Regions from separate parts of the Paenibacillus sp. J31P13 genome, predicted to be linked through region 2. Evidence: a T-box and tRNA genes for the amino acid it is inferred to sense, from the RefSeq annotation. Region 2 holds a T-box; the other holds one or more tRNA genes.
What was found. The T-box of region 2 lies ahead of metG (methionine--tRNA ligase). A T-box ahead of a tRNA ligase gene usually reads a tRNA of that ligase, here a tRNA-Met.
Positions count from the first base shown of each region.

Region 1 (10,180 bases), on a different contig from region 2:
GAAGCGCCTCTGCATCCTCATCAATGATTAAGGTTCCATTATCAATTACCATCACATGCTCCAGTATACGGCTTACTTCATCGATGAGATGTGTAGATAGAATAACTGTCCGAGGATGCAGGGCATAATCCTCAATCAGACGATCATAGAACAAGCTGCGGGCTACTGCATCAAGACCTAGATAGGGCTCATCGAATATCGTGAGCGGCGCACGGCTCGCAAGGCCAACAATAATGCCGACTGATGAGAGCATCCCTCTGGAGAGCTTCTTCATTCTCCGTTTCAGCGGAAGGCGAAACTCCTCTGCTAATGAGAGCGCATAATCGTTATCCCAGTTGGGAAACAAGGAAGCAGACGTGTTCAGCACATCCAAAATACGATAAACATCAGGATACTTCTGGCTCTCCTTGATAAAACAAATTTGACTGAGTACGCCATTATTTTCGTAGGGATGCTCTCCGAATACTCTTAGTTCCCCGCTAGTTGCGAACAGCTGCGCTGTTATCATATGCATGATCGTCGTCTTCCCTGCCCCGTTCCTGCCCAGCAATCCGTAGATTTTCTCTTCTTCCATGGTGAAACTGACATTATTTACTGCCTTCACATCTCCATACGACTTCGTCAACCGATCCAACTCGACTACTTTACCCATTATGAATTATCCCCTCTCCGGATCATTTCCGTTAATTGATCAGCTGTGATGCCAAGCTTCTTCGCTTCTCGAACCATCGTCACTACAAACTCTTCGAAGAATAGTTCTTTCCGCTTCTCAATTACTTTCCCACGAGCACCCTCTGCCACAAACATGCCAATCCCTCGCTTTTTGTACAAAATTCCTTCGTCAACGAGCATGTTTACACCCTTCGCGGCTGTTGCCGGATTGATCTTGTAAAAGGCTGCAAACTGGTTCGTTGAAAGAACTTGCGATTCCTCAGGCAGTACACCCTCAATAATGTCATCTTCGATTCGTTCTGCAATTTGAACAAATATAGGGCGGCTGTCATCAATCAAAAATGCCATTTCTCTATCACCACCAAACTGGTTAACTACTCATGTAACTAACCATACAACCTAAAGGGATCATTGTCAACGAATTTTACAAAAATAGGCTGTTCCCACTGTTTATCACACTATTTATTAAGTCGATTCCAATATTCATTCCACAAAAAAACTCGGTCTCAACACTTGTTGTTGCAAGTGTTAAAACCGAGTTTTTTTACAAAATAATAATTTCATCCTTATGGTGATCATCTATCATTGCTTTTTATTTACGTCCAAAATCCGCTTTAATTTCTCCCCACTCTTCCGTATTCCATTTAACAATTTTATTGTCATACGTATTTGTCTTCAACCAATCTAATGCCCAATCAGCCAATTCCCAAATCTGCTTCGTCGAAGCATCTCTGGTCAAGGTTGAAGCAACCTTCTTGTTTCGTATCCAAGCAAGAGCAGTCCTTGAATCACTATAGATAGTTTTGCTGCTGCCTTGTTTCTTCAAGTAATCAAGCCCATGGATCACAGCGATAAACTCACCAAGATTATTCGTTCCGTTCGGAATTGGGCCTACATAGAACAATATATCCCCAGTCCCTGTATCCACGCCTTTGTATTCTACCGGTCCGGGATTCCCCCTTGTGCCAACATCAACAGAAATACTATCATAATCTATTGATTGCTCAGCAGGCTCTGAGGAGCGCTTCTGTGCGCCAAAGGTAGATTGTTGAGGTTTGTCCTTAATTGGCGCTTTACCTTTGCCCCAGTGACTTTTCCAGCCTTCCTTGAAAGCAGTCAACGCCTCAGCCTTTGACTCATAAGATTTATATTTAGCCTCTGGATATCCATTCACTTGTTCTTGGCATTGCTTCCATGTCTCATACACACCGCTTTGTTTGCCAACCCAAACTACATAATGCTTGCTTGCTGCCATTGTTCGAAGCCTCCGCCCATATTATCTTTTCTCAAGAAAAAAATCCCCCTTTACTACAATCTGTGATTAATCTCAGATTGTGTAAAGCAAGGATCTCATTCTATTACTATGTAAGCATTCAGTTTATTAATCCCTATAGTAAAGCACTAGTCTTTACTAGGTTTTAATAGGTATGCCGAGGACGGGAATCGAACCCGTACGGTGGTCACCCACCGCAGGATTTTAAGTCCTGTGCGTCTGCCAGTTCCGCCACCCCGGCATGTTGTAAGAGCTTTGCAAATGGTGGGCCCTGAGGGACTCGAACCCCCGACCAATCGGTTATGAGCCGACCGCTCTAACCAACTGAGCTAAGGGCCCTCGAAAACGTATATTTCAACGTATTGATCGAAAGGTTGGTTGCGGGGGCAGGATTTGAACCTGCGGCCTTCGGGTTATGAGCCCGACGAGCTACCGGGCTGCTCCACCCCGCGACGTATATCCATTTGTTTCAAAGCTATTTGAAATGGCGACATAAAATAATATACTACAGGAGGGGGTTTTAAGTCAAGCAAATTATACTAATTTATTTTTAATATTTTTTTAAGGTATAAAACGCACGCCATAGCGGCCTTTTCGCGAGCGAAATACTTCTACTTCGTGAGGTGATTCATAACCGTAAATCCACCAATCATTCTCCATCCTTTTGACAAGGCACCCCGCTTGAAACTTCGTTTCATACAGTCGTACCCAGTATACCCATCTCATCTCTATCCCTCCTTATAAATGAATTTTAATAATTGCTTCTTTAAGTATGTGAAACTTAGAATACCCTAATTCAGGATAAAACAAGCAAGCTAGAACAAATGAAATCGACTTCCTATCACCCTTCACATCAATCATGATTATGCCTATTAATGGATATCCTTGAGACACAGCAGCTCGTATTGCCGCCTGTAAAAGCTTTCTCAACTATGAATAGACATATAACCAAAAGAAAGCCCACAATCGACTCTAGGCCGATTGTGGGCTTTCTTGTTTCTTTATTCACCTCTAGGCATTGGCATAATACCGATTGATCCATCGGTGCCTCCACCATTCGGATTAGCCTTTATTTTCTCTAACACCGCATTACCCTTCGTTTCCCACTCCGCCAGAGCCTCTTTTGCTGTCTTCGTCCCTTTCAGCACTTCCTGGAACAGCTCATAGCTGGAATTCGATGCTTCATAAATACCAGGCTTTTCACGATAAAGCTTATCTGGATCCGCAGATGAAGGCGGGATAGGTCTCAGTGATGTGAAAGCATCCATATTGTATTGAAGTCCGCCAATTGGCGTCAAAAATTCTTTACGCGCAACCATCTCATAAAGGCTTCTTGATTTGAGCTTAGCCCAATCCCGGCCATTCGTAAATTTAATAAATTCCCAAGCATCTTTATCATTTTGTGCCTTTGCATTGATACCCATCAATTGGCTTAACCCAATGCTGCCTCCAACCTCAGGATCAGAAGGACTAACCGGTACGGTTACTACATCCCAATCTACTGCTTCAAAATCTTTAATTTTCGATGCGTTGTCTTGTGCTTTTTTCAGTTCATTGATATAACCGTATTCACCGATAGTCATTGCAATTTTTCCTTTGATGAATAAGTCACCATAGAACGGATCATAGCCGCCAGTTTGACTTTGCTTCTCGTACATTTTGTTCATATACTCCTGATTAGGAATAATTTTATCATTGTATAGCGACGCAACAGTACTCCATACATCTTCCCATTGAGCCGTGTTGACAAGCATTTTCTCGCCTTTGTCATCCCACGTTTTCAACTGCAGCGAAGAAGCATAATTTTGCATATCACCATAGCCGTCAGAACCTGACCAGCGGTTAAACGAGAAGCCAAACTTACGATCCTCTCCTTCACCATCTGCTACCGTTCTTGCAAGATTAAGAACTTCCTTCCATTCCATCTTGTCAGTTGGAGGTGTTAGTCCTTTATCTGTAAACATTTTTTTATTATAAAAAAGTGCTGAAGAGCTGAAAGTCGGTGTGAGTGCAAATAAATTACCGTCACCTGCGGCTTTGATACCGTTAATAACAGTCGGAACATAATCAGTTAAATCGAATTTATCCTGTGTAATGAGTGGATCAAGCTGCTTCAGCAAGTTATCCTGTGTTAAACGGCGCAGCATATTGTAGTCAAGAACGACAACATCAACAGGATTTTGACCATTGAGCATTTCTTTCATCTTCTCATAAGGATCCGGTTGCTCTACTGGTTTACTTGAGTCTTCTGGTTGATTAAATCTTTGATCATCGTAATTAATTGCACCTACGATTTCAAACGTAATATTTGGATGTGTCATTTCGTACATATCTGTATACTGCTGACGGAAATATGGTTCGTTGTCCGAGCCGCCGTATAGAACGCCTATACGCAATACACGTTTCTCTGTGGAATCACTGCCGCTCCCACTGCATGCTGACAGCAAGCCGATCAGCAGTGTAAGTGTTAAGCTAATCATCGTGAATTTAAGAAATTTTGATTTCAATACTCGTCTGTTATTCATTCGATTTAACCCCCCAATGATTTAGGCGGAGTAATAATGATCCGCTCACCGTCAAACTCCATTGTAGCTTTATCTTTAATATTTAGAGCTGTGAGATACTCCTTTGGCACTTGCAAGCGTCCGACTCGGTCAACCACAACATAGGCTTCATGAATCGTTTGCAAGTTTCCAGCTACGACAAGCTCTGCTTCGCCATCCGCATTAATATTCGGATTTCGCTTTATAAACTCCGTACTCGTTAATCCATCGCGAATGGCAACGACACGATCCACCTTGCTTGCTAGTGACAAATCATGCGTTACAATGACGATTGTAATTCCAATTTCACGGTTAAGCTTACGGAAAATACCCATAATCAAGTCGGAGGTTGCCGTATCTACGGAGCCAGTCGGTTCATCAGCTAGAAGTAGCTTTGGTCTATTGGACAACGAGATCGCAATAGCAACCCGTTGTTGCTCCCCGCCTGAGAGCTGATGAAGCTTGTTATGCATACGCTCCTTCAGCCCTACCCACTCCAGTAGTTGCTTCGCATAAGCACGATCAACCTTGCCTGAGAGCATCATTGGCATTTCTACGTTTTCTAGCGCAGAGAGGTACGGCAGCAGGTTTCGGGCGTTATTTTGCCAAATGAAGCCTACTGTTTCCCGCTTATAACTGACTAGATCTTCTTCGGTAATTTTCAACAAATCCCAAGGTCCCACTTTAACCTGACCAGCAGAAGGGCGATCAAGACCGCCCAACGTATTGAGAAGAGTTGATTTCCCGCTGCCGCTATTTCCGATGATTGCCATTAGCTCGCCTTCATTGACTTTTAAATTCAAGCCTTGCAGGGCGACAACCTCTAGATCATCGGTTTTGTATATTTTTACTAATCCTTCGCAATCGATCATCGCTGTCGTCATCAACGTTCCTCTCCCATCTTGACCGCCTGATGGACTCTCAGCCTACGAATATGCAGGAAGAGTATCAGTGCGCCAACCAGCATCATAAATCCAACTACAATAAATAACTGATTGGTATCGTTTGAATTGAAGATTACACGGAACGGCGGTACCGTTTCAGCAACATTTTCGGTCGTTTGCAGGAATGGCAGGAAGAGCAAGCTGACCGCTTTACCGATTAATACGCCAAGCCCTATCGCAAGACCTGCCGTAAATACTTGCTCCAGCAACAGCATGCCAGTAAGCTGCCTGCGCGAGAGTCCCATTGCGCGAAGAACCCCAAATTGAACGACTCGACCTGACAGATTAAAGAACCAATAAAGGATATAACCTGCCAACGTAATAATGACTGATACAAGGAATCCTAAGCTTAGAATACCGAAAACGCCGCCCCTTGTTGGATGTTTGGACTGAGTTAATAGCTCAGCTCTTACGTCCTTCACGGTAGCCAGCTCAATACCAGCTTTTTGAAGAGACTCAATAATAGGTCCAAGCTTCGCATCAGGCTTCATTTTCAACCAAACCTCGTAAGGCATAATTGGAAGCTGATCATAAATATAATCCAGATTGGTAATGACGAATGGTGATTTATCCGGATACTGGCTAGGCCAATACGGCAGGATGCCCACTACGGTAAACTCAATCATCCCATCTGGGAAACCAACTGAAATAGGGTCACCGAGCTTCAATTGATTTTTCTCGGCTACCTTGGATGGGATAATAGCTGCATGCTCATACAGTCCTAAATTATTTAAATAATAGAAAGGATGAACCGGAGACAAATCATTTCGGAACCATGCTACTTTCGAAAAATCGACGTTATCGATACCCATTACAGTACCTTGACCGATCGATTTCCCAGAAATAACGATATTCCCTTTTGTCTGCAAAACACGTGCTGCAGCTTCTACTCCTTCTAGCGTTCGGAATAACTCAAAAGGAGGTTCCGTGTATAAAGTACGCGATGGCACGGTTTGACCGCCGCCACCGCCTCCTCCATTTCCTCCGCCAGACCCGCCACCAGATCCACCGCCCGAGCCACCGCCATTTCCTCCACCTGTTCCGCCGCCAGAACCAGAATTCCCTCCGGATGGTTGTATAATCTCCGGTGAGCCTTCCCATACGGTCTGAATTGTGACATCTGTACCATATTTATATAAGGTTCTTTCTGTCGAATTCAAATCGATGGTTCGAGCTGCAGAAGCATTATATACGCCAAGCCCAAGTGTCAAAACCAATAAAATCATAAGCGGATAATAGCCTTTAGAAGAGCGTGAAAGCTGTGTTAGCGTTAAATAAATAGGCACTGGCAAAAATTTGCGTCCCAGCCAATTAAATAGCTTCAGGAACCACGGAAACAAACGCAAGCAAAATAGTCCAAGAGCAAAAATGGCTAATGCAGGTACGAAAAATAGGAATGGTTGAACATTTAACTGATCTGTAGTCATTCCCGTTTGGAACGTAAGCATTTGCCGCTCGTTAAACATATACCAGCCGTAGCCTGCGGCACCGACTAGCAGTACATCAAGATACCAGCGCTGCCAGCCTGGCTTTCGATCGGATCTTGCAAGCTCCTGCTTGTAGTTTACGATTGAAGACCTGGCATAAATGATAGCAGGTATAATCGTCGCAAGAAGTGCAAGCACTACAGCTGCCACGCCTGCAATGATCGCTTCCGTAGAGAAGCCAACAGGAATCGACTTACGACTGACGAAGGATAGAAAGCCATTGGCTGATCCGATGCTCTTCGCCATAAACCATCCGATAAACGGTCCTATTGCAAGTGATATTCCGCCCAGCAGCAGTCCTTCAAGCAAATAAATCCATATAATCTGCCTTGTACTGGAGCCGCGGCTTCGGAGCACTGCAATATCGCTTCGTTGTTTATCCAACGATTGACGTGCGTTCATCGCAATGAAGTAAAAAACCATCGCTAGCATAGGTGCAGCTAGCGTGAACAGCAAGGTTTGCAGCTGCAAGCTTTGCTTCTTAAACTCCGTCAGCGTGGAAGCGAAGGAAATTTCCACTCTTGTATCTTTCAGACGCTGATACAATTCGATGTTGAGTCGCTCTAGCGTTCGACCGAGCGGTGTCAACTGGCTTGTTTTAATCTCCGATAAATCAAACGCGTAATACCAGCTTGCATTGTGAAGAGGAATCTTGTTCTTTTCTAGCAGCGCTTTGTTGAATGCTACATCACTGATTTGGAACGTATTCAGTAATCCCTCCATGCCTTGATACCAATATGAACTTGTATCATCAAGCGGTTTTACCGCCCCGACGACTTTGACCTTAAGTGTTAGATCAAGTCCGCCGTATATCGGATACTCAAAAACATCGCCGATATGTATATCATTTCTGTACATTGCTTCTTCGAACATAACCGCTTCGAAATTGGTTCCGTCCCCTTCAGCGTTAACAAACCATCTGCCTTGCGTCAGCTCTGTGCTTTTTTCCAGCCCAGACATGCTCATAATAGTAAGCTGACGATTGCGGCCAGCATCTACCTTGGAAGGATCCTCGGGCACAACTTCCGAGCTTCGAATGGAATAGCTGTTAACAAAGGTTTGAAATGGAAACCCAATTTCTTTCGGCACACCCTCAGAAATGTAACGCTGGACCTCTGCCAGCGACTTTGTGTCCGTCTTCCCACCTGAAGGTGATTGATAACGCATAAGCAGCGATCCTGCCGGTAAGCCTTCACTTTTCTTCTGCAGAGATTCGGCTACGACTCTCTTTAGAGCGCCGTCTGCGTACATCGGTATACTCGTTGCGAAAGCTACCGCTAAAGTAAGACCGGCCAGCGTGCTTAACGTAAGCCAACGCGTGTTCCACATTTTGCGGAACAAAAAACGAAACAACGGAATTCCCATTGGCTATCGACCTACGACTTTCTGCCCGGGCTCTAGCCCCTTAAGAATCTCGATTTGAGTAGAGTTTTGTTGACCTACCTCTACATCGACCTCTCGTTTACCGTTAGCATCAATAACTTGCACATACGTACGGGAGCCGATAGAACGAAGCGCTGAAGGAGGAATGACAATGGCATTTTCAGTTCTCTTCGTAATAATGTTGATGGATAGCGGAGCGCCGCGGTTAGCCGTCTTTGGCAAGTCTTTAATTTCAACGATTAGGAAATCCTCTGGACGTTCTGGTTTCGTTTCCCCATTGCCACCGCCGCCGTTGTTCTGCTCAGTTACCTTATACGGAAGCTGCTTCACCTTGCCTTTAAAAGTACCTACACTGGTGATATTTACGGAAACTTCCATACCTACCGCAACCTTTTCAAGTTCCGTTTTGGTAAGCTTCGCAGCAGGTACGATTTGACTCGTATCCGCAACTATTGCGATGGGTGTGTAAGCTTTAATCAAGTCGCCCTTTTGCACAGATACAGATACGATTGTGCCGCTAAATGGGGAGACCAAGTTTGCTTTTCCAATCTCCTCTTCCATATCTAGAAGCTTCTGCTTTTTCTCTTCAAACATAATCGATTTTTCCTCAAAATCAATCGGATCCATCTCATCACGTTGACGAAGCGTCTCCTTCATCGTTATTTCTTCTTTTTTGAAGGCTAGCTTCTCTAAACGCAAAGATTTGACCAAATCATCAACATCAAGCTCGCCTATGATTTGACCTGCTTCAACGCTCTGTCCTACCTTTACATAAAGCTCTTTCAAGTATTTACCCTCTAAATCAAAGAACATTGTTTCTTCTTCCAAAGAAATAAGCTTTCCGATAACCGGAATCTTAGTCTCGAGATTTGCTGTGGTAACCTCATACTCTGGTTTTTTGGATATTTGCGCAGGATTAATCTCCGGCAATACCTCTTCCTCTTGTTCTTTGGGGAGCAAGGAGCAACCACTTGCAAACACCAATGAAACGCTCATCACAACAACCATTGAACGTTTAAATAAATCTCCCGTCCACCATTTCATAAACATTGTCGGCAACCTCCAAAATCGTAGGATCATGTGTAGTCATACAAATAGTAACTTGTTCAGTGCGAATGATATTTTGGAAAACGGCCATAATTTGAGCTGACATACCTGTATCAAGCTCCGCCGTCGGCTCATCCGCCAGCAGCAGCATTGGTTTATGTGCGATTGCCTTAGCGATTGCCACACGTTGCTGTTCACCGCCTGAGAGCTCAAAGGGTCTATGATGCATTCTCCGCTCTAAGCCAACGAGTTCCAGACATTGCGCAACTCGCTCTCGCCACTGAGCACGAGGAATGCCCGCCATACGAAGAGAAAGCTCAACATTTTCCCAAGCCGATAATAGCGGCATTAGCGCAAAGGCCTGGAAAATAAAACCCATATGCTTGCGCCGGACCAACGTCCGCTTATCATCGCTCATCTTGTGAAAAGCTAAGCCGTTAAACAAAATTTCTCCATTGCTGGGTGTGTCGAGACCGCCCAAGCAATTTAGAAGCGTCGTTTTACCAGAGCCTGAACGGCCTCTAAGCATAACAAGCTGTCTTTCTTTCAATTCCATGTTAATCCCTTTTAATACATGAAGCGGTGAACCCCCAACTTGAAAAGTACGTTCTACATCCTTTACTGTCAGTAAAATACGCTCTTCTTCCATGGGTTCAAGCTGCGGCTCGGTTATTTGTTCAGCTTCCTGCGATGTAGCCATGAGCGCTACCGATCCCTCCTTTAATAAGGCTAAAAAAACCTTCATAATTCTCATCTTACATGATAGACGAGGGACACGCTCAAAAAGTTACGCCTAATTCTTACATCTTTTATAAACTTTTTGTATTGACA
Region 1 covers NZ_JBWDNR010000001.1:504,767-514,946, reverse strand. Annotated here, with positions in the region: gene AC0YOD_RS02085 (ABC transporter ATP-binding protein) at 1-652, opposite strand, end outside; gene AC0YOD_RS02080 (GntR family transcriptional regulator) at 652-1,020, opposite strand; gene rnhA (ribonuclease H) at 1,265-1,927, opposite strand; tRNA gene AC0YOD_RS02070 (tRNA-Leu) at 2,101-2,186, opposite strand; tRNA gene AC0YOD_RS02065 (tRNA-Ile) at 2,208-2,284, opposite strand; tRNA gene AC0YOD_RS02060 (tRNA-Met) at 2,321-2,397, opposite strand; gene AC0YOD_RS02055 (hypothetical protein) at 2,507-2,671, opposite strand; gene AC0YOD_RS02050 (ABC transporter substrate-binding protein) at 2,947-4,470, opposite strand; gene AC0YOD_RS02045 (ABC transporter ATP-binding protein) at 4,476-5,360, opposite strand; gene AC0YOD_RS02040 (FtsX-like permease family protein) at 5,372-8,284, opposite strand; gene AC0YOD_RS02035 (efflux RND transporter periplasmic adaptor subunit) at 8,288-9,352, opposite strand; gene AC0YOD_RS02030 (ABC transporter ATP-binding protein) at 9,318-9,998, opposite strand.
Region 1: it has a tRNA-Met gene. The T-box ahead of metG (methionine--tRNA ligase) is inferred to sense a tRNA for this amino acid. The anticodon was not compared.

Region 2 (10,180 bases):
AAGCATGCCCAAGGAAAGATAGGATGGAAGCCATTAAATACAAGATTGCGTATAAATCCATTTCCCGTCCAAAAGTCCATATATACGTGAAAGCTTGAATCCCAGCCTTTACTGTAATCAAACAGGATCAATCCAAGCTGAGATAGCAGCAAAATAATTGCGGACAGAACAATTATTTTTTTATCGGATAAGGTAATCAATACGGAAGCTGCAAGCATGAATACCGCGTAATAATGTAAAATGTCAGCAGTCCAGCCGGTTAACAACAAAAGTATGCCGACTACAAGTAGGAAAACGGATCGTCGGTACAGGGAGTGACGGCTTTGACGAATGATCTCCTTATCCCTCGAGCTTCTTGCTTTTGCGGTCATTAATGATACGCCTATGCCTGCCAGTATGACAAACAAAGCAGAAGCTCTCCCTTCGAATAGACCCGCTATTGCTCTCAACCATTCTGAACCATCGTTCTCTGCCAGCATTGCAAGCTTATAGTTAACGATAATCATTCCGAAAATCGCCCAGGCTCTTGCATAATCGAGAGCAGTTATACGAGGCGTCGAAGATAGGTTCATTTCCGCGGGTCTCCTTCCAAGACGGTTAGTACGGTTTTAGTCCATATGTCCTCATAGGCATACTCTAAGCCGTAGCTGATAAAGTTATCCATGCTGTCAATAATCATGGTGAGCATTTGGGCATGAAGAAGCACATGACGATCCTCGATAACGCCAATTGAAACACCATGGCGTAACAACTGGGCAAAGCCCGTCGTATAACCGTCCAAGCTTTCAATCAATTTTTGAGAATACTTGGGGTCTCTATAGCTCAGTGCTTGGAACTGATTCATGATACGAGCATAATACATATCTTCATTCTGGATGCTAATCATGTTAAGTCCATCTGAAATAAACTTTTCTTTAAAATTGTCTTTCGAGTAAGCACTGATATCGAAAAAATTATGGAATCCAATGCTTTTGCATATCTCATCGAAGAGCACATCAATAATCGTTTCTTTTGATACAAAATGATAATACAAAGCAGGCTTTGATATTTTTAGTTCTTTGGCGATCATAGTCATGCTTGTTTTTTCAAATCCGTGCTCAGCGAAAAGACGGTAACCTGTTTCCAAAATTTTTGCATACGTCGAAGGTACATTCCCATCTTTCATTCCACTCATATCCTCCTGTTTATTTCACTTACTTACCGTTCGGTAAGTTTAATGTACAGGAGATTGTTTCTTTTTGCAATAAAAAATTATTGTTCCTTCATACTCACATGCCAACAGTATCATGTACAACAATAAGTTAATGGTTTAAAATGGGAATAATTCAACTATCTATTATGGGAGTGATTAAGAGTTGAAAGTAGAAAATCAAAAAGATGTCCTAACCGTAATTAATTCGGATGTTACGGATTCTAGCTTCAATAATGTTCGAGCAGAGCAGTTCTCGCTTGAATGCTGCAATCTTATGGGAATGAAAATGAATGATGTGAATTTGACGAGACTACATATTTCCGATGCTAATTTGAGTGAGCTAGTGATCGATGGTGCACAGTGGGGCGGCGCGCGGTTTCAATGCATTAGCTTCGGCAACCCGAACCAGCCGGATGTTCCATTTAATACAACCCCTGTACAATTCACCAATTGTAATTTACAACATGCCACGTTAACGGATTGCAATTTATCGAATGCTAATCTGGTGAACTGTGATATATCTGGTTTGATCATTAATGGTGTTAACATCGAGGAATTGATCAAACAGTACGTATCTGCTGAGCAAAAATAAGATTAGCAAAACGGGGAATATAAGGTCAAAACAAAGGGCTGCCGAGAGGCAGCCCTTTGCTGATTTAAAGCTGCTTTTCTAAAAAACGAATCCCGTGTACGATCGGGTTATGAGGACAACGTCTTGGCATAATATTCTTGTCTGTAGCTTTACAACTATATGTACACTTGAGCCGTTCTACTTAACGAGGTGAGAAGATTGCCGACTGATGAGCAGTTAATTATGGAGATAAATAGTGGCAGCCAAGCTGCTATGGAGGTGTTAACCAAACGCTATTACAAGCAGGTTTACGCTTATCTATATCGCAAGACAGGCAATAATCATACCGCATATGATTTGACGCAAGACGTTTTCATCAAAATGATGAGGAATCTTTCAACGTATTCAAGCAAAGGGACGTTCCGAAACTGGTTGTTTACGATTGCCATTAATTGCAGCCGAGATTATTTTCGATCGACCGCCTACCGCGAGCAATCGACAGCCGCAGAGTTCGAAGAGCATTATCAACAGAGTAAAGCTGATTCGGTATCCTATATTTTTGAAAATAAAGAAACACGGAAACAGTTGAAGCAGGTTATCAATGATTTGCCGGATGCTCAAAGTGAAGTCATACTACTCAAATATTATCATGATCTGAAAATTCGAGAAATTTCTGTTATTACCGGAGCCAATGAGAATACGGTTAAGGGCAGGCTGAGGCAGGGCCTTGAAAAGATGAAGAAGCTGTTGAGGAGAGATGACGATGAACAGCAACAAAACTAAAAAAGGATCCAGCGACTGGAATGAGCTTGACGAAATAGATCAAGAGCTTCAATTGCTGTTAACTGATTATAGCGTTGAATATCCCAGTGATGAGGCAATCGCACAAACCATTGATGTGTTGAGACCTTATGTGGTTCAACCAACCCAGAAGTCTGTATCGTTTTTTCCGTTAAGCTTGAAACAGCTTCATATTCGTCCGTTTTTTTGGATTTTAAACGCACTCTTTTTCCTCTGTGGTCTGCTGGTTTGGGGGTTAGGGAAAGGTGATCCTTATATCATTATGATGTTGATTTCGCCTCTTCCGTTTCTGCTTGGGCTGCTCGAAATATTTAGAGGTCGTGATGAAGGTCTGCTTGAGCTGGAGATGTCTTGTAAATTTTCAGCGCAGCAGATGATGCTGATGAAGCTAACTGCTGTCGGAGCTTATAACGTGCTGCTTTGCTTCGTATTAATCGCTATTTTCAATTTATTTGGAGAGCCTCTGTTGCTCTCGAAGCTAGTCATTTATTGGGCAGCTCCCCTTACGGTAACGGCAAGCATTGGGCTTGCTTTAAGCCGTCGAATAACGGGTCCTATATTCGCGCCGGTTGCATTAGTTATTTGGTCTTTTGCTGCAATCACGATAACGAATACATTGGACTTTGCACATCAGTCAGATGTTCTGCTGTCAGTGATTTGTGGAGTAATATCTATACTTGCAGTAGCACTGCTAATTTTTCAAGTGAAACAGCTAAGGAGAGGTCAATTAGATGAAATTATCCATTGAGAGAGTAAGCAAGCAGTTTGGACAGAAAATAGCACTGAATAACGTGTCCTGTGAGTTAACAGAAGGCGTTTATGGTTTTCTAGGTGCCAATGGTTCCGGTAAAACAACACTCATGCGCATACTCGCTGCAGTCGTTAGACCGACCTCTGGCAGAGTACTGCTGGATGGTGTAGACATTGAATTATTGAATGAACGGTACAGGGATCTTCTCGGCTATTTGCCGCAGCATATGGGCTTTTACAAAAACTTTAGCGTTGAGAAGTTTTTGCTTTATATAGCGGCTCTTAAAGGCATTGATAAGCAGGAAGCCGAGGCGAAGGTGGAAAGCTTGCTGCATGAAGTTCAATTATCGAATGAGAAGCGTACGAAAGTGGGCAAGCTGTCCGGCGGAATGAAGCAGCGGGTTGGAATTGCTCAGGCGCTGCTTAACGATCCGAAAATAATTATCGTCGATGAGCCGACAGCTGGATTAGACCCGAAGGAGCGCATTCGATTTCGCAATTTATTGTCGACGATTGCTAATGATCGAATCGTATTGTTGTCCACGCATATCGTAACGGACATTGAGATCATTGCGAAGGAACTGTTAATAATGAAGCGGGGTATGCTCATTGAGAAATCAAAGCCGCAGCTGCTGCTTGATCGTCTAGATGGCAAGGTATGGACCTTTCCTGCTCGGCAAAGTGAAGTTAGCTCACTTCAATCGAAACATCGCATAATCAGTATGTCCAGTAAGGAAGAGTACATCGAAATGCGTATCCTGTCTGAGCAAAAGCCGGAAGCAGATGCAGTAAAGGCGATACCTAATCTTGAGGACTTATATTTGTACTATTTTGACGAGGAGGAAATGAAGTGATATGAAGTCATTACTAAAGTTTGAGCTGCAAAAGATTTTTGGTCAAAAAAGTATTTATATTGTCCTTATTGTCTTAATTGGACTTATCTCAATAAGCTTAAATGCCCAGCGAATAACCAATAATTCTTCGTATTATAAGGATTGGGAAGGGCAGTTGACCCAAGAGAAGATTGAACGTGCAGAAGCTGAGCATGCTGCGTTGATGAAGAAATGGGATGAGCATTCAAGCCTAACGGAGGAAGAAAAAGGTAAGCTGGCCGTTTATGAGAATATAAGTCAACTGGTAGGGCTAGAAGAGCGTCGACAAGCGAGTATGGAGGAATTAAAACAACACCTGAATAGTGAAAATCAAGTTGCTCAGCGTGAAACGAAGCTTGAGCTCAGCATGCTGGAGCAATTAGAATTCGATAAATTATACTATAATCGCGCCCCTGCTGAAATGATTGATTTTGTAAAGATATTCGGAGTTTTGCTCAGTGGAGCACTTATACTCGTGGGCCTAGCTTCCATCTTCTCGAATGAATATGCTACCGGGATGGATCAGTTCCATCTCAGCTCGAAATACGGGAGAACGCGAGATGTGTCAGCAAAAATTATCGCTTCGTTCATTTACGTGATCTTCGTAATTGGTTTATGGGTAGTATACAATTCAGTGTATCGCATTGTTGCTTATGGCAATGGGGGATGGAAATCGCCGCTTCAGCAATTGTTTCAATATCGCTATTCACCTTATGATTTTGATTTATTGTCCTTTATCGGTGTACAAATTGGCATGCACACACTGGCCGCTTTAGGTCTTGCTCTGCTCGTATTGTTAATATCAGCAGTATGTCGAAATACACTTCTCTCATTTTTAATCTCGGGCTTTATCTTTGCCTTGCCAATTGCCATTAATAGCATCTTCAAAATAGATCTTAAATCATGGAACATCCTTTTTGACTTCAGCTTCACCAATATCATGATTGTTTATGATTTGTTTGCTACATTCAAAACAATTAACCTATTCGGCATACCTATTTTGTATCCATATGCAGCGATTACATTGACGATCGTCTTGTCAGCTGCTTTCACAATGCTTCTTTATTGGAACATGAAGCGTAAGCAAGTGGTATAAATTATACTTGACTTTGTATATAGTGTTCAGTAATATATCCAATAACTTGAATATTTAGAAAAGCTAAGAAGAGAAAGAGTACCGCGGTAAAGTCTTTTTACAGAGAGCTCCGGCAGCTGAAAAGGAGTAAAGAATAACCGTGGGAATATGGTCTCAGAGCTGCGCATCGAAACCTCATGAGGTTGTAGGCTGCGCCGGAACCCGCATCCGTTAACGTGCTAGGGTATAAACGCTAAGCAGCGTCGTACCCGAAGAGGTCAATGCCGTAAGGCATTAATGAATTTGGGTGGTAACACGTGAGATAACTCTCGTCCCTTTTGGGATGAGGGTTTTTTGTTGTCTAAAAAAGGAGGAAAAAAGATGGCGAACATTTTTATCGGGGGTGCTTGGCCGTATGCTAACGGCTCCTTGCATCTAGGTCGGTTGGCAAGCTTGCTGCCTGGGGATGTACTGGCAAGATATTTTCGTGCAAAAGGAGAAAAAGTATTATACGTTTCTGGAAGTGATTGTCATGGAACTCCAGTAGCTGTTCAAGCAGCCCAAGAAGGTATAACGCCGGGGGATTTCGCAGATCGATATCATCAGGAGTTTGTAGATTGCTTTAATCAATTAGGATTTTCTTACGACTTATACACTCGCACAGACCAGCCCTTTCATCATGAGGTGGTGCAAGAAATTTTTTTAAAGCTTCTAGAAAACGGACATTTGTATAAAAAAACAATCCTGCAAACCTATTGCGAGGTAGATCAACGGTTTTTACCAGACCGATATGTAGAAGGCAACTGTCCCAAATGCGGAAAGCGTGCAAGAGGGGATCAGTGCGATTATTGCTCCACCTTGTTGGACCCGTCCGATTTGTTGGACAGAAGCTGTAAGCTATGCGGAACTACGCCAGTTGAACGACCAACGGAGCATTATTACCTTGCTTTATCGAAATTTCAAAAAGAATTGGAACAGTTCGCAGCTAAAGCTTCGGGGTGGAGAGAAAATGCCGTTAATTTGACCAGTCGATATTTAAAAGAAGGGCTTCAAGATCGTGCGGCTACAAGGGATTTAACGTGGGGGATTGATGTGCCTATAAATGGATTTGAAGATAAGAAAATCTACGTATGGATTGAAGCAGTATGCGGATATTTATCAGCAAGTAAGCAGTGGGCAGCAGAAACAGGGAATAAATGGGGGATATTTTGGTCGGAGGATCAAGCTAATATAACTGCTTATTATGTTCATGGTAAAGATAACGTACCGTTTCATACATTGATTTGGCCAGGGATTCTTCTGGGAGTAGGCGATCTTCACCTGCCCGATAAAGTAATAGCTTGCGAATATATGACACTAGAGGGACAAAAGTTCTCGACGAGTCGGAACTGGGCAGTCTGGGTTCCTGATATCATTAGTCGGTACGATCCAGATTCTATACGGTATTTTCTGATAGCTAATGGTCCAGAGAAGCGGGATACTGACTTTTCATGGAGAGAGTTCATCTATAGCCATAATGGGGAGTTGCTTGGCGCATATGGGAACTTCGTAAATCGTACTTTGGCATTTATAGTGAAGTCATTTGACAGTAAAGTACCCCATGGAGAGCTTTCGGTGGAATGGGAGGACCATATTGAAGCATTATATATAAAGTCAGGCAAGCTCATAGAGTCAGGAAATATGAAGGAGGCAATTGAGCTTATCTTTTCTTATATAAGGCAGGCTAATAAATATTTTGATGAACAAAAACCTTGGATTACTGTGAAAGAAGATAGAAGTGCTTGCGGTCAGACGTTGTATACATGCGTGCAGATCATTGCTAATGCAGCAAATTTATTAAATCCGTTTATTCCGTTTTCATGTGAAAAGATAAGAGGGTTCTTGTCGCTTGAACAACCGCAATGGCATCCGTCTTACGTTGGTGCGGAACAAGAAATCTGTAATCTGGCTTTATTATTTGAACGATTGGATATCAGTCGGATTGAGGAAGAAACAGCCTTGCTTGAGAAGAAATTGAATCGGAATGGATAATCATTTCCATCCCGATTCAGCGGATGATGATCAATAGAAGTCCCGATAAGAAAATCCTATCGGGACTTCGCATTTGAGATGTATAAGAATTAGGGCTTTAATGAATGATTCTCAAAAAGGAGCATCTTCATCATTTTAGGAAGAAATTTGCACGACTCGTCTTGCTCTTCTTGATAACAGGTAACATAAAACTAAAATGAAGAATGCTGCGATATACGGGAAGTTGATATTGATATCGAAGAGAAAGCCTGCAACGATAGGTCCGGCGATATTCCCAAGACTGGTGTATGCCGAGTTTAAGCCCGCTACATATCCTTGCTGGTCTTGGGCCATCTTGGACATCTGCGTACCGATTGCCGGACGTAAAATGTCAATCGCCAAGAACACGATAAAGGTTACTACAAAAATCATCCAATATTTATTGACAAAGATGGTCATTAATACGAAAATCCCGGCGATGATCAAGCAATAGGAAATGACCTTTTTCTCACCGAAGCGATTCAATAACCAACCGAATAGGGTTACTTGCACAACCGCCCCGGCAATGGAACCAAATGTAATGATATAAGCAATATCTCTAGGTGTGAATTGGAACTTATGATCGACGAAGAGACTAAATACCGTCTCATAGTTAGCTAAACCAAATGATGCGACAAACACAATGATCAAGCTCAAAAAGTAAGGCTCACGATAGGAATGCAGAAGCTGTGTAACCAGACTTTGCTTTTTGACTGGAGTAGCATTGGATATTATCGGTGTTTCTGATTTGGTTGACTCAGGCAGAATGAAAATGGTAATAAGTGCAGCAATAGCACCTGCGACTGCCGCTGCAAAGAAAGGAACTCGTATGCCGTATTCAGCAATAAATCCGCCAATTCCTGGACCAATTATAAAACCGGTTGTGATGGCGGCATTAATATAACCCATACCGGTGGCTCTCTCTTCGTTACTGGTAACGTCTGCTGTGTAAGCCATGATAGAAGGCATAATGAAAGCAGCACCGATTCCTCCAAGCAAGCGAGAAGCGAAGAGAAGGATAGGAGCAGAGGCTACTCCAAAAAGCAGCTCTGAGACGGCAAAGATGATCATACCGATAACAATCATCTTTTTCCGCCCAATGGTATCACTTAGCCTGCCCGCGATTGGAGAGAAAATAAGCTGTGTTAATGAAAAAGCAGCAACGAGCAAGCCGACAAGACTGCCAGTAATATGAAGCTCATTCATATACGTTGGCATGATAGGGATGATAAGCCCAATACCGGTAAAAACTAAAAAGATGTTGAGCATGAGCAGCAGAATTGCGCCCCTGTTACGAAGTAATAATGACATGATGTAAGCTCCTTCAAGTGAGTGTAGCAAAATAATAGGGATAGACGAGTAAAGGGCGAAGATAGCAGTACTCGGAAAAGATTTACAGATATATACTGAATGTTCGTTCTATAAAATGGGAACGACTATCGGAGCTTGCAATAACTGCTTCTGAATGAGAAGCAGTTTAATCGCCGCTACTCATCAATCGGAGCTTTTTGCAATTCCGTGAAGAAATATTTTGATCGCTAAATTATAGGTTTGAAGGATATCTTCCGGCTTTGATTTTCGAGTCATTTGGCTGAGTCCAATAATTAAGCTTTCAAGTACAACAGCTAGACCTTCCGCATTATCTTGCCTGAATTCTCCGTTATCAATACCTTCTTGCATTAGTTTTTGATTGAATGTAAGATGCCTAATTACCATCTCGCCAATTCGATCTTGAACATCTGTTGTTTTTTCTTCATTATTAAAGAACTCATCGGCTGCTTTAGTGAGCGGATGACTTAAATCATCAAGAACCATTTGTTCAGCTATGCCGTAAAGTTTCTCTGTTGTTGTTTTGTACATGGATTCTCTTTCCATCCAGTTCATTTCCCACTCACGGTCCCATTCATCAATTAAATAAAGAAAAAGTCCTTCTTTACTTTTAAAATGATAATAAATGTTTCCTTTACTGCTTCCTGTGGCATCTACTATATCTTCAATGGAGGTTGCCTTGTACCCCTTTTGAACAAACAACGCTCTTGCGGCATCGGCAACTCTTTTTTTGGTTGATTCGCTTTGTAATTGCTTTTTGTTCATTTGCATCACTCCGATTCTATGGTCAAGCATGAAGCTAATCATCGCAAAATAATACTGAACGTTCGTTCTGTATGATATCACAGGCAAAGGTGTTTTTCAAGAACAGGATTTCGTCATGGATATGAAATCAAGATAGACATGCCATCGTAAAAAACACTTTACAAAGAGCCTACGGTATCATATATTTTATTCAAGTCAAAAAGTTTCCTTCGGTAAACTTTTTGTCCCTAAGGAAAATAAAAATTTTTTATTAATTATTTTGCATAAGGGCAAAATATTTCCCTTATTAACAAGGGGGTGTGTGACAAATGGCAATTGATCCTAATCGTCCATTTTCAAGGAGAAGCATTCTTAAATTTGGAGCAGCAGGCATTTTAGGTGTGATCGGAAGTAGTTTTATCAATCCAAGCACGCTATTCGGCAAGTCTACACAAACAATGGGTAAGGACGACACGCATCATACATTAATGGATCAAATGAAACATGGAATGGCACATGGGTACGACCCGGGAACGGAGTCTACTACTGGACTGGAAGCAGCAGTGAAAGCTTTGACCACATTCGACTACGGTGTTATCAGTACAGCTTCGGATGGAAGAACTGTTAGAGATTACGATATACAAGTATGGGATGCTGAGGTGGAGATCGCGAAGGGAATTAAATTTCCAGGCTGGACGTTTAACGGTACGATCCCCGGTCCGACATTACGCTGCACAGAAGGAGATATCATACGCATTAAGTTCGGGAACGGCTCGTCGCATCCTCACTCTATTCAT
Region 2 covers NZ_JBWDNR010000007.1:166,252-176,431, reverse strand. Annotated here, with positions in the region: gene AC0YOD_RS21880 (DUF418 domain-containing protein) at 1-572, opposite strand, end outside; gene AC0YOD_RS21875 (TetR/AcrR family transcriptional regulator) at 569-1,165, opposite strand; gene AC0YOD_RS21870 (pentapeptide repeat-containing protein) at 1,356-1,784, shown strand; gene AC0YOD_RS21865 (RNA polymerase sigma factor) at 2,007-2,546, shown strand; gene AC0YOD_RS21860 (hypothetical protein) at 2,527-3,312, shown strand; gene AC0YOD_RS21855 (ABC transporter ATP-binding protein) at 3,296-4,168, shown strand; gene AC0YOD_RS21850 (hypothetical protein) at 4,170-5,282, shown strand; T-box leader at 5,339-5,601, shown strand; gene metG (methionine--tRNA ligase) at 5,643-7,292, shown strand; gene AC0YOD_RS21840 (MFS transporter) at 7,428-8,621, opposite strand; gene AC0YOD_RS21835 (TetR/AcrR family transcriptional regulator) at 8,805-9,404, opposite strand; gene AC0YOD_RS21830 (multicopper oxidase domain-containing protein) at 9,713-10,180, shown strand, end outside.